Regions from separate parts of the Thalassospira sp. GO-4 genome, predicted to be linked through region 1. Evidence: predicted binding sites of a transcription regulator. Region 1 holds the regulator's gene; each other region holds the start of a gene.
The links. The regulator PhoB, encoded in region 1, activates phosphate uptake and scavenging genes when phosphate is short. The targets are predictions, from matches to a motif close to TNTCATAAAACTGTCA.
Positions count from the first base shown of each region.

Region 2: a site for PhoB is predicted at 2,471-2,486, ahead of phnC (phosphonate ABC transporter ATP-binding protein). Genes of this name have one in related genera too.
Region 3: a site for PhoB is predicted at 1,715-1,730, ahead of M9H61_RS05160 (choice-of-anchor I family protein). Genes of this name have one in related genera too.

Region 1 is NZ_CP097807.1:3,601,751-3,605,966, forward strand. It holds gene pstA (phosphate ABC transporter permease PstA) at 1-327, shown strand, start outside; gene pstB (phosphate ABC transporter ATP-binding protein PstB) at 329-1,132, shown strand; gene phoU (phosphate signaling complex protein PhoU) at 1,155-1,877, shown strand; gene phoB (phosphate regulon transcriptional regulator PhoB) at 1,895-2,593, shown strand; gene M9H61_RS16505 (cation:proton antiporter) at 2,710-4,216, opposite strand, start outside.
Region 2 is NZ_CP097807.1:2,600,024-2,604,239, reverse strand. It holds gene M9H61_RS12050 (BCCT family transporter) at 1-492, shown strand, start outside; gene M9H61_RS12045 (META domain-containing protein) at 589-1,050, opposite strand; gene M9H61_RS12040 (Ldh family oxidoreductase) at 1,269-2,264, shown strand; gene phnC (phosphonate ABC transporter ATP-binding protein) at 2,561-3,406, shown strand; gene phnD (phosphonate ABC transporter substrate-binding protein) at 3,475-4,216, shown strand, end outside.
Region 3 is NZ_CP097807.1:1,074,651-1,078,866, forward strand. It holds gene M9H61_RS05160 (choice-of-anchor I family protein) at 45-1,640, opposite strand; gene M9H61_RS05165 (NAD(P)/FAD-dependent oxidoreductase) at 1,824-2,831, shown strand; gene M9H61_RS05170 (DUF2256 domain-containing protein) at 2,850-3,044, shown strand; gene M9H61_RS05175 (DUF3253 domain-containing protein) at 3,041-3,325, shown strand; gene pgi (glucose-6-phosphate isomerase) at 3,329-4,216, opposite strand, start outside.

The sequences.
Region 1 (4,216 bases):
GCCTCGCCGGTTCAGACCGTAACCCACCATGTGCTGCCGCTGGCGATGCCGGGCATTCTGACCGGGACGATCATTGGGATGGCACAGGCACTTGGTGAAACGGCACCGCTTTTGATGATTGGCATGGTTGCCTTCATCGTTGATATCCCGGGTGGTGCACTTGATCCGGCAACGGTTCTACCGGTCCAGATCTATCTGTGGGCAGACAGCCCGGAACGTGCCTTTGTCGAGAAAACCTCGGCAGCGATTATGGTGTTGCTGGCCTTCCTGATCCTGATGAATGGACTGGCTGTGTATCTGCGCAAAAAATTTGAACGGAAGTGGTAAAATGGCTGCTGTATCCCAGAGCGCAATGACGGCAGAGCCGTCGGTCGCAAGCCCGAAAATGACGGCACGTGACCTTAATCTTTTCTATAGCGACAATCAGGCGCTGTTCGATGTCAATCTGGATATCGTCGAACGTCAGGTTACCGCTTTGATCGGCCCGTCGGGTTGTGGCAAGTCGACCTTCCTGCGGTGCATGAACCGCATGAACGACACGATTGATGGTGTGACCATCAATGGCAAGGTGACCCTTGATGGCCGCGATATCTATGACAAGCGGATCGACGTTGTTCAGCTGCGCGCACGTATCGGGATGGTGTTCCAGAAACCGAACCCGTTCCCGAAATCGATCTATGACAACGTGGCCTATGGCCCGCGCATTCATGGGCTGGTCAATTCGCGTGACGAACTTGATGAAATTGTCATGACCTCGCTTGAGCGTGCCGGTCTTCTCAAGGAAGTCAAAGATCGCCTGCAATCCCCGGCTACCGGTCTTTCGGGTGGTCAGCAGCAGCGTCTTTGCATCGCACGTGCGGTTGCGGTCAGCCCAGAAGTCATTCTGATGGACGAGCCGTGCTCGGCACTTGATCCGATCGCAACGGCAAAGGTCGAAGAGCTGATTGACGAACTGCGTTCGAACTACACGATCGTGATCGTGACGCACTCCATGCAGCAGGCTGCGCGTGTATCGCAGCGGACCGCATTTTTCCACCTTGGCAAGCTGGTAGAAGTTGGTGAAACCGATCAGATCTTCACCAACCCGAAAGACGACCGCACCAAGGGTTACATTACCGGTCGCTTTGGTTAAGCGATACGAGGAGAACGCATAAATGGCTGACGACAAAACACATATCGTGAGTTCGTTCGACGAGGAACTGACCCGTCTGAACAACATCATCTCGCAGATGGGCGGGCTTGCAGAAAGTCAGCTGATCTCTGCGATCCGCTCTATTGTAAAGCGTGACTCGGAACTGGCTGAAAAAGTCATTCTTTCAGACCATCGTATCGATGTTCTTGAACAGGAAGTGCAGGATTTTGCGGTCCGTCTTCTGGCCCTGCGCCAGCCGATGGCTGATGACCTGCGTCAGGTCGTGACGGCGCTTAAGCTGTCCAATGATCTTGAGCGTATTGGTGATTTGGCCAAGAACATTGCCAAACGTGCCCAGGTCCTGAACCAGATCCCGCCGATCCGTCCGGTCCAGGTGATCCCTAATATGGGCAAGCTGGCCCAGGAAATCATCAAGGATGTTCTCGACGCCTATATCGAAGGTGACGCCGAAAAGGCGGAACGCGTCTGGGCGCGCGATCAGGAAGTCGACGACATGTACAATTCGCTGTTCCGCGAATTGCTGACCTACATGATGGAAGATCCGCGCAACATTACGGCATCGACCCACATGCTGTTCATCGCCAAGAACATCGAACGTATTGGCGATCATGCCACCAATATCGCCGAAACGATCTATTACCGGATCAAGGGCGAAGACCTGCCGGCAATCGACCGGCCAAAAAATGATGCAGCGAACTTTGCTGTTGTCGAACCGAATGAGTGACACTGGAGCATAGGAAGATGGACCCAACGGTTCTTATCGTCGAGGACGAAGCTGCAATCGTAACCATGTTGCGCTACAACCTCGAACGTGAGGGGATGCAGGTTGTCGAAGCCGGTGACGGTGACGAAGCGTTGAAAATTCTTGCTGAAACGCATGTTGATCTTGTCCTTCTGGACTGGATGTTGCCGGTCATGTCGGGGATCGAGGTTTGCCGTCAGATCCGCCGCAAGCCCGAAAGCCGCGATTTGCCGGTCATCATGGTGACTGCGCGTGGCGAAGAAGGGGATCGCATTCGCGGGCTTGATACCGGTGCTGATGACTATGTCACCAAACCGTTCGCGATTGGCGAGTTGCTGGCACGTATTCGCGCACTTCTGCGCCGATCCGGTCCGGCGCAACCACAAGGGCAGTTGGTCTATTCCGATATCGAAATGGATCTTGCCGCCCATCGCGTCAGCCGCAATGGCAAGGCCATCCACCTTGGTCCGACCGAATTTCGTCTTCTGCGCTACTTCCTTGAACATCCGGGGCGTGTTTTCTCCCGCGAGCAGCTTTTGAATGCTGTTTGGGGACCGAACATTTATGTCGAAACCCGTACGGTTGATGTGCATATCCGCCGCCTGCGGAAGGCCCTGAATGATGTCAAAGGTACCCGCGATATCATCCGGACGGTTCGGGCAGCCGGCTATGCGCTGGATTCGGAAACTGCGGCCTGATTGATCCGGCCACAAGGCCGGACTGCGGGCTCGTTGCTAGGCGCGTCTGAAAAAATTCTGACACTCAGATCAAACAAAACCCCCGTTGCCACAGGCCGCGGGGGTTTTGCATTTAGCTAGTCTTTAGCTTTGCCACGTGTGGTGCGGCCTGACCGGGATGTTGCCGGCTTGTCTGATGGCGCAGTCTCTGTCGCCGGTTTGCGGGGCGCTGCTTTTTTGCCCGATGTGGTTTTGCCCGACGTTGTTTTGGTTGCGGCGGGTTTTGTCGCAACCTTGCGCCCGGTTGTTTTCTTTGGCGTGGCACGCGACGCAGGTTTCTTTGCCGTCGGTTTGGTTTTGGCGGTTTGCGCAGCCGTGCCGGATGCCTTTGTTGTCTTCGCGGTCGCCGGGGATGCAGATGCCGCGGATGCAGGTGCCGCAGATGGTGTTGTCGCTGGTGCGACTTCTGATGCCGGTGCTGCTTGTGCCGGTTCCGGGGCCTTTTTGCGCTGGGTCCTTGGTGCCAGTTCGTTCATCAACAGCATGTCAGCGCGCCGGAACTTGGCGATTTCGGCATCAATGTCTTCTTGTGGCACGTCGCAGGCCGACAGCACATGATCCGAAAGCCGAAGGCCGGTTTCCAGTACTTCGGGAATTGCCGCATCGGCCCCGCTGCGCGACAGCGGACCGATATGGGTGATGTCCTGGGCGCGGGCAAAGATCTTGAGATGCGGATAATGCTGACGTAGAAGCGCAACGGTCTTTTCGGTTGCATGCGGGTTACCCATGGCAACAACCGCGATGCGCGCTTCATCGGTGTGGGCGGCGCGGAATGTTTCCGGGCGTGACCCATCGGCAAAGAATACGGGGAGCCCCTCTGCACGGCCGCGCGAAACCTGTTGGGCATCACTGTCGAGAACAATGAACGGAATATCGCGGGTTTTCAAAAGACGCGCCAGAACCCTGCCGACACGTCCGCTGCCGATGACCAGAACATGCTGGTGGATGCCTTCGGTTTCATCCGAGATCGGGCCAAGCTGGTCGTCTTCCTTGGGATGCAGCTTTTCCTCGATCCGGTGGCCAAGATTGATCAGGGTCGGTGTCAATGCCATCGACAAGGCAACCACCGGGATCAGCATCGCGGCAAGATCGCGCGGAATTGCACCATTCTGGGCCGCCAGTGCAAACATGACGAATGCAAATTCACCGCCTGCTGCCAGGCTCATCGCAACACGAAGGGCCGAACCCCGTTCAAACCGAATCGCCAAGGACAAGACAAACAGAACGGCCGTCTTGATGACAAGCAATGCAATCAGCCACAGCAGCACACTGCCAAACTGTTCATAGACAACATTGGCATTGACCGACATCCCGACCGACATAAAGAACAGCGACAGGAAAACGCCACGGAATGGCGCGATATCGGCTTCGATCTGATGGCGGAATTCGGTTTCGGCCAGCATTACACCGGCAATGAACGCGCCAAGTGCCATCGAAAGTCCGGAAACCTCGGTCAGGGTGCTGGCGGCAAGAACAACGAACAGGGTCCCAATCGCAAACAGTTCCGGGTTTTTAAGCGACGCGATATAGCGAAACAGATGCGGCAAAAGATACCGTCCTGCGACCAGAAGCAGGGCGACAGAA
Region 2 (4,216 bases), 1.0 Mb from region 1:
TTCATCACCTGTGTTCTGATCATTCCGTCACTTGTATGTGTCTTCTGGATGACGGCGTTCGGCGGTACTGCCGTTCACATGGTCAGCGAAGGTGTAACTGCCATTGCCGAAGCCGGTCTTCCGATCAAGCTGTTCACAATGCTTGAACAATTGCCGATGCATGCGATCACGTCATTCTTGGGCATTATTCTGGTGATTGTTTTCTTTGTGACATCATCGGATTCAGGATCGCTTGTGATCGATACGATCACTGCTGGCGGCAAGGTTGATGCACCGGTTCCCCAGCGTGTTTTCTGGTGCACCTTCGAAGGACTGGTTGCGATCGCATTGCTGTTGGGTGGCGGGCTTGGCTCGTTGCAGGCGATGGCCGTATCAACCGGCTTCCCGTTTGCGATTGTGCTGTTATTGGCCTGCTTCTCGATCATTCAGGGGCTGCGTACCGAACCGGCAGCAGTCGGTCCGAAATCCGAAGCAACCAAAACCGACGACTGATTTCCGGTTTGAAAGCGATCGAAAAAATCGCTGGAACCAACAAAAGGGCGCCAAACGGCGCCCTTTTTATTTGCGTTCATCAAGCCGTTTATTGGCTTACGGGGCCTTGGTTGTAAACGTCATGATGGTTTTGCCATCCCGGTCAATCAGAACCAGTTGGTCATTGCCAAGTTTCCAGTGCGTGACCTGAGTTGTCGCATTGTTAAAAGCTGCCTCGATCGCCATCGCGCCATTAAGGCACATCTTGCGGGTCGCGCCGAGTGGCGAAAATGTCAGTTGATTGCCATCCTGATCATAGGTGCCAAAATAACTGTTGCAGCCCGAAGACCCGTTAACCTTTCCATCCTCTGAAAAGACAGCACTGGGTTGCATTGGCGATGTCGGTGTAAATGTAAATGTCTGTCCGCCATTGGACAGCATGGTTAGGTGCCAGTCCTTGCCCGTGACATTTTTCCAGGCACCCCCGGTATTCATCTGTCCGGTCGTATTGCATGCAGACAAAATCAGCGCGCCTGTCATTGCGACGGCGGAAAACATGATCGGTTTTGTGGTGCGCATGTCACTATCCCTGTGTTGGCTGTGGCTGATGAAGATGAAACGTATCGAAAGTTTAAGGCAGGATTTTAGCACAACTTCAGATGTTTGCGCCGACAGGTCATATGATGTGCAGTGCAAGAAAACGGTAAAACACCTTTGCCTGTTGACCGGGCATCGGCTTATTGTAACAGCAATCCCGCCCATGGCGTTTTCCGCTGTTACCCAAGGTCATATCCATCATGAAAATTTCCCTGTCAGATGCTCATACGCTTGTTTGCGATACTTTGATGCGCTGCAATGTCAGCCGGAACAATGCAGCATCCGTTACGACCGCGCTGGTTGCCGCAGAAGCATCCGGACAGGGTGGTCACGGTTTCCGGCGCGTTCCGGCCTATTCCGCACAGGCCCGCGCAGGAAAAGTCGATGGCAATGCTACGCCGCAAATGGAAAAGTCGGCACCGGGTGTCCTGCGGATTGATGCGCAATACGGGTTTGCTTATCCGGCGCTGGATTTGATGATGGATCATTTGCCTGACATGGTCCGCCAGCAGGGGATTGCTGTTGCATCAATTTTTAAATCCCATCATGCCGGTGTTATGGGACTGACGGTCGAACGCCTTGCAGAACAGGGTTTGGCGGCGATGATGTTCGCCAATGCCCCGGCGGCAATGGCGGCGTGGGGCGGTCGGCGCCCGATGTTCGGGACCAACCCGATTGCTTTTGGGGTGCCGGTCGGAAGTGCAGGCGATCCTGTGATCATTGACCTTGCTCTGTCGAAAGTCGCACGCGGAAAAATCATGGCGGCAAAGCAAAAGGGTGTCGAAATTCCCGATGACTGGGCATTTGACACGGACGGGAACCCGACAACCGATCCCGTCAAGGCACTGGATGGAACCATGGTCCCTGCTGGCGGCGTCAAGGGTGCAGCATTGGCAATGATGGTCGAACTTCTCGCAGCCGGTCTCACCGGGGCACAATTCGGTCATCAGTCATCATCCCTGTTTGATGACAAGGGCAAGCCGCCTGCTTTGGGCCAAATGATCATTGCAATTGATCCGGCTTCGACGGGCGGGGCCGGTGTCATGGATCATCTTGCTGCGATTGCTAATGAAATTGCCGCCGAAGACGGTGTACGTCTTCCGGGACGGCGCGGGAAATCAGCGCGCGCCATTGCTGAGGTGGACGGCCTTGAAATCGAAGATGATGTGATGTTCGCAATCCAAGCAATCACGTAAAATAAATAACGATATATTTTTAATGAAAATCTGCACAGTCATGGCACATATGTAAATTTTTGTTTTGAGATATGCTGATTTATTTTCCTGTTTTTAGATTATCATTTTAAATATGATTTATCTGCATCGATATATTTTTGAAATTACTGAAAATACATTTGATGTATAGACAAGTTTGATTGTTGTTGGCGTAAACAGAGCACCGTAATCATCGAACTGTAACATCAGTGTCACCGTAGAGTCGCCATTCATGCGTAGCTTCGTCATCCAGCGAAACACATGCAGGCGATTTCTTGATGCTGGTTGTAGATATTTCTGGGCTGAACAAAAGCTTTACCCGTGACAAACGCGCACTGAAAAATGTGAAGTTACAGGTGCGGGAAGGCGAAATGGTTGCGCTTATCGGCGCTTCCGGTTCGGGAAAATCAACATTGATCCGCCATGTTGCCGGATTGCTGCGTGGTGATCGCGACGGCGGCAAGATCGTCGTGTTTGGCGAAACAATTCAGGAAAATGGCAAGATTTCGCGCGGCGCCCGCAAGGTGCGCGCAGAAATCGGTGTGGTTTTCCAGCAATTCAATCTGGTCAGCCGCCTGTCGGTTTTGACCAATGTGCTGATGGGGCTTTTGGGGCGCGTCCCGGCCTGGCGCGGATCACTTGGCCTGTTTACCAAATCCGAAAAAATGCGTGCCATGGCCGCATTGCATCGTGTCGGTATTGATGCGCATGCGACCAAAAAGGCCCGCAATCTTTCCGGCGGGCAGCAACAGCGCGCAGCAATTGCGCGGACCATCACCCAGGGTGCGCGTCTTATTCTTGCAGATGAGCCGATCGCGTCGCTTGATCCGGCATCCTCGCGCAAGGTGATGAATACCCTTGATCGTGTGAACCGTGAAGACAACGTGACCGTGATCGTGTCCCTTCATCAGGTTGACTACGCAAAAGACTATTGCAAACGCACCATCGCCATGCGTGATGGTGCTGTCGTATTTGACGGGCCCTCGACCCAGTTGACGCCGGAATTCCTGCGCGAATTGTATGGCGAATATTCTTCCGAGCTTTTTGCAGATGGTTCCGGGGATGAAACACGTCCCGCGATTGAGCCGGTTGCGAAAAAGGATCTGGCCATCGCGACAAGCTAGCCGGGTCACGTTTTGACTGCCTTACCTCATCGACACACGTCCAATTCATATTTGACAGGGGACTTCTTATGATCGCCAAGACAATTGCATCTGCAGCACTGGCTGCAACCTTGCTGGCATCGGGCATTGCTGCTGCTGATGTTGAGTACAAGCCGCTCGAGCAGGATCCGGAAAAACTGGTTTTCGGCTTCATCTCGACTGAGTCGAGCTCGAACCTCAAAGCCCAGTGGCAGCCGATGATCGATGACATGGAAAAAGCGCTCGGCAAAGAGATCGAGGCATTCTTTGCCCCGGACTATGCCGGCATCATCGAAGGCATGCGTTTTGGCAAGGTTCATGTTGGCTGGTTCGGCAACAAGTCGGCGATGGAAGCCGTTGACCGTGCTGGTGGTGAAGTTTTCGTTCAGACGTCCAAATCCGATGGTTCGAACGGATATTATTCCCACATCATCACCCAGGCTGATAACGACAAGCTCAATACCCTTGCCGACATGCTGAAATGTGATGGCTCGCTCAATTTCGGTATCGGTGATCCGAACTCGACCTCGGGCTTCCTGGTTCCGACCTATTACGTTTTTGCGCAGAACGGTGTTGATCCGAAGGATTGCTTCAAGACCGTTCGCAATGCGAACCACGAAACCAACCTGATGGCGACCGCCAACAAGCAGGTTGATGTTGCTGCCAACAATTCCGAGCAGCTCGCACGTACCGAAATGAACAAGCCGGAAATCACCGAAAAGGTCAAAGTGATCTGGACCTCGCCGCTGATCCCGTCTGACCCGATGGTTTACCGCAAGGACCTGTCGCGCG
Region 3 (4,216 bases), 2.0 Mb from region 1:
GAACCCGGCTTTCCCTGTATCTGCCCGATACGTCTCATCGGGTTTTATTTCAGGTCATAGACCTTGGTGCTGCCCGATACTTCGGATGCAATCACCAGCATGGCATTCCCGGTCGGGCTGTCCTTGGCATCAACGAACTGCATGCCTTCGGGTGCCAGTTCGCCTGCGGTGTCAGCTTCGGGATTGCCCGAGAAACGGCGATCACTGTGATAGGTGACAAATTGCGGGTTGGCCGGATTGGTCAGATCATAGACCATAAAGCCACCCTGCCGTTCCAGTCCGATAAAGGCATAGGGAACGCCGTTGACATACCCCGCAGCAATGCCTTCGGGTTCCGGGCCTTTGTCGTCGGAACGATTGTCACGGCTGTAATTTTCGGTGTCCGAGGAATTAAAGACATTGGCATATTTCGCCGCCAGCACCTGCTCGAATGCATCACCGCTATCAAAGACCATCTCACCGCTGGCATTCAGAACCGAGAATGACCGCGCGCCATAGCTGTAAATAACGTCAACATCCCCGTCACCATCGGTGTCACCCTGTGCGGTTGTCGTTTTCAACCGGCCAAGATTTTCGTCTTTCTGAAGGGTGTCGGCATTCGGGAAGACAACCGGGTCAAGGGTCAGTTTGCCAACCCGGGTTTCTTCGCTGTAACCGTCATAGTCACGGGAATCGCCTTCGTTGGCGATCAGGATCCAGTCCTTGCCGCCAATTTCAATCGCATCAATGGTATCGGGCATATACATGCCCATCACCGGCCAGGTGCGGATATTGATCTTGCCGTCCTTGTCACTGGCATCAAAGGCATGAACCGAATGGTCCTTGAAACCAAGACCGGCCACATGTTTGACCGTCGCGGTTTCGATATCGATGATGGCGACTGCATTGTTTTCCTGAAGCGACACATAGGCGGTCCTGCTGTCACCTGAAACAGCAATGTATTCCGGCTCGATATCCTGGGCGACACTTGACGTACCCGGGTTGGATGTCCGCATCCCGTATGGCAGTTCCGCATCATTCAGGAACCTGAAGTCAACCGTGCGCACATCGGCATCGCTCAAACCATCGACACCACCGGCAATCGAAATGATTGAAACGCTGCCTTCCGGGTCGTTGCTGAATGCGTCATTGGGTTCGCCTTCATTGGCAACAAGGACGTATTTTCCATCGGGTGAAAACTTGATCATGTCGGGCAATGCACCGACTGTTACCGATGCGATAAAGTTGCCTTCGGTATCAAAAAACACCGCCTTGCCCGGGGCCTGCTTGTCTTCATTCTCGACCGCGACGGCAACAATCCCGTTTTTCACCGCAACACTGTTTGCGCCCTTGCCCCAGGTCGCAAGTTCAAGTGCGCCAAGCTTGGAAAGCTTGTCGGGGTTTGACATATCAAGGATATCAATCGCCTTGTCCGCGCCATTGACGACAAAGATGCGTTTGGACACCGGGTCAAATGCCGGGATTTCTGCGGCACCCTCATCGAGCATGCCGGTGCGATATTCGCCCATCGGCACAATCGTGATCGGATGTGCGCCCGCGTTGGCAACACTTTCGGTCATCATCGCGTGATCTGGTGCAGTACCGGCACAGGCCGTCAAAAGTACGGAAATAGCAGCAGTTGCCATCAATGAAGAACGCATAATTCCCCCTTGGTAAACGGTTCGACAGATCAGACAACCTGCTGATTTGTTGTAACGGTTTGATGACCCGGGCGTGACAGTTTCATAAATATCTTGTGGCAGTGACTGCTCCAACCCGCCCCGTCTTGCGTATCAGAATCAAACCGCTGAATTGTCGCAACACCACATCATCGGGGCTGTCAGATGAAAGCAATCCGCATCGCCATCATCGGCGCAGGCATGACCGGACTGAAAGCTGCAAGCACTTTGCACAAGGTCGGGATGGACATCACCGTCTTTGAAAAAAGCCGTGGTCTGGGCGGGCGACTGGCATCACGGCGAACCGATTTCGGTCATTTCAATCACGGTGCGCAATATGTTACCGCCCGGCATCCCGGTTTTGCCGCCTATCTGGAACAGGCCGCATCACATAACGCCGCCCAGAACTGGAAACCGAACCTGCATCATGGCGACATTCCCGCCATGCAAAGTGCCGGGAACCTTGCGCTTGATCACTGGTATCAAGGCGCGCCGCAAATGAACAAGCTGATCAGCCCGCTTGTCGATGCCTTTACCATTCACAAACAGCACCGCATCACCAGAATTGAACAGCTTGATCGAAAAAGCTTTGTCCTTCATGACGATCTGGACGGGGAATTCGGCCCGTTTGACGGGGTTATCGTAACGGCCCCTGCCCCGCAGACGGCTGAATTGTTGCGGCCACTTTCAGCGCGTTATGACGCGATTGGTGACGTGGTTACCGCGCCATGCTGGGCGGTGATGGCGGCCTTTGAACAGCCACTTCCGACGGCATTTGATGCCATGCTGCATCCATCCCCGGCAATTAGCTGGGCAGCACGCAGCACACAGTCAGATGATCTGTTCCATCGGCGCTGTCCCGACCCCTGGGTTCTTCATGCCAGTCCGCAATGGTCGCGCGACCATCTTGAAGATGACAAGGACCGCGTGATTGAAAACCTTCTGGCTGCCCTGCGCGATGTGAGTGGTGTCAAACTACCGCAATTGCATTCGGTGCAGGCCCATCGCTGGCGCTATGCGCGCACCGAACAGCCACTCGGTTCAAGCCATCTGAACGGTATGAACGGGCGCGTGATCGCCGCCGGGGACTGGTGTCTTGGTGCCCGGGTCGAAGCCGCATGGCGCAGCGGTCAGTCTGCCGCCCATGCTATGATTGAAACCCTGATCGGATAAGTACGACCCGGTAATGCCATGCCCCGCAATGCCAATGGATCATTCCGCGCCAAGGCGCATTTGCCGTCAAAGACATGCCTGTCCTGCGGTCGGCCATTTTTGTGGCGGCGCAAATGGAAAACCTGTTGGGAAGACGTCAAATACTGTTCCGACCGATGCCGCAACAGCCGTCCGCACAAAAGATCACCTGAGCATGATGGTGTTGGGTCATGATGGTTGATGATGTCGAAGAAACCCGGCCAACCTATGCGGTTTTGCGCCAAAGAATGCTGTCACTTGCCGCCCGGCGCGGTGCGGACAAATCCTTCTGCCCGTCCGAGGTCGCCCGATCATTTGGCAAAAACTGGACCGATCTGATGCCGCGCATTCATCAGGTGGCCGAACAGCTCTGCGCCGAACGGCTGCTTGAATATCAAAAGGGCGGTATCAGCCATGGCCAAAACCGCCCTTCCGGTGCCTATCGGCTTTGTCTGGTCCCCGATGACGGGAACTAGCAATCACCCGCGCAAAGCATGCAGACGCTTGATCAGGCCCGCTGTTGATGCGTCACGCGCACCGGCGTCTTCCTTGCCTTCGACCATCGGCAGCAACTCCTTGGCAAGCTGCTTGCCAAGTTCGACGCCCCACTGGTCATAGGAATTGACGTTCCAGATGACGCCCTGAACAAAGATTTTATGTTCATACATCGCCACCAAGCGGCCAAGGGTGAATGGATCAAGCTGCTTATACAGGATCATGGTGCTGGGCTTGTTCCCGGCAAATACCTTTTGCGGGGCAAGAACATCAATCTCGGCCGGGGAAAGGTCACTGCCCGCCAGTTCGGCCCGCACTTCATCCTCGGTCTTGCCACGCATCAATGCTTCGGCCTGCGCCAGACAGTTCGACACCAGCTTGTCGTGATGGTTGCCAAGCGGATGGAGCGCATTGGCCGCAACAATGAAATCAACCGGGATCAGTTCGGTGCCCTGATGGATCAGCTGATAAAACGCATGCTGGCCATTGGTGCCGGGCTCGCCCCAGATGATCGGTCCGGTTTCATAGGCAATCGCCTTGCCATCGCGGGTGACAGATTTGCCGTTACTTTCCATATCGGCCTGCTGCAAATAGGCTGGCAGCCGCGAAAGATGCTGATCATAAGGCAGGATGGCCTGGCTCGATGCGCCCAGAACATTGCGATACCACACCCCGATCAGGGCCAGGATCATCGGAATGTTGGTTTCCACCGGTGCGGTTTTGAAATGGTTATCCATTGATTGCGCACCGCGCAGAAGGTCCTCGAACTTGTCATAGCCGACAGCCAGAATGATCGGCAAACCAATCGCCGACCACAGGCTGTAACGCCCGCCTACCCAGTCCCAGAACCCAAATGCATTATCGGTATCAAT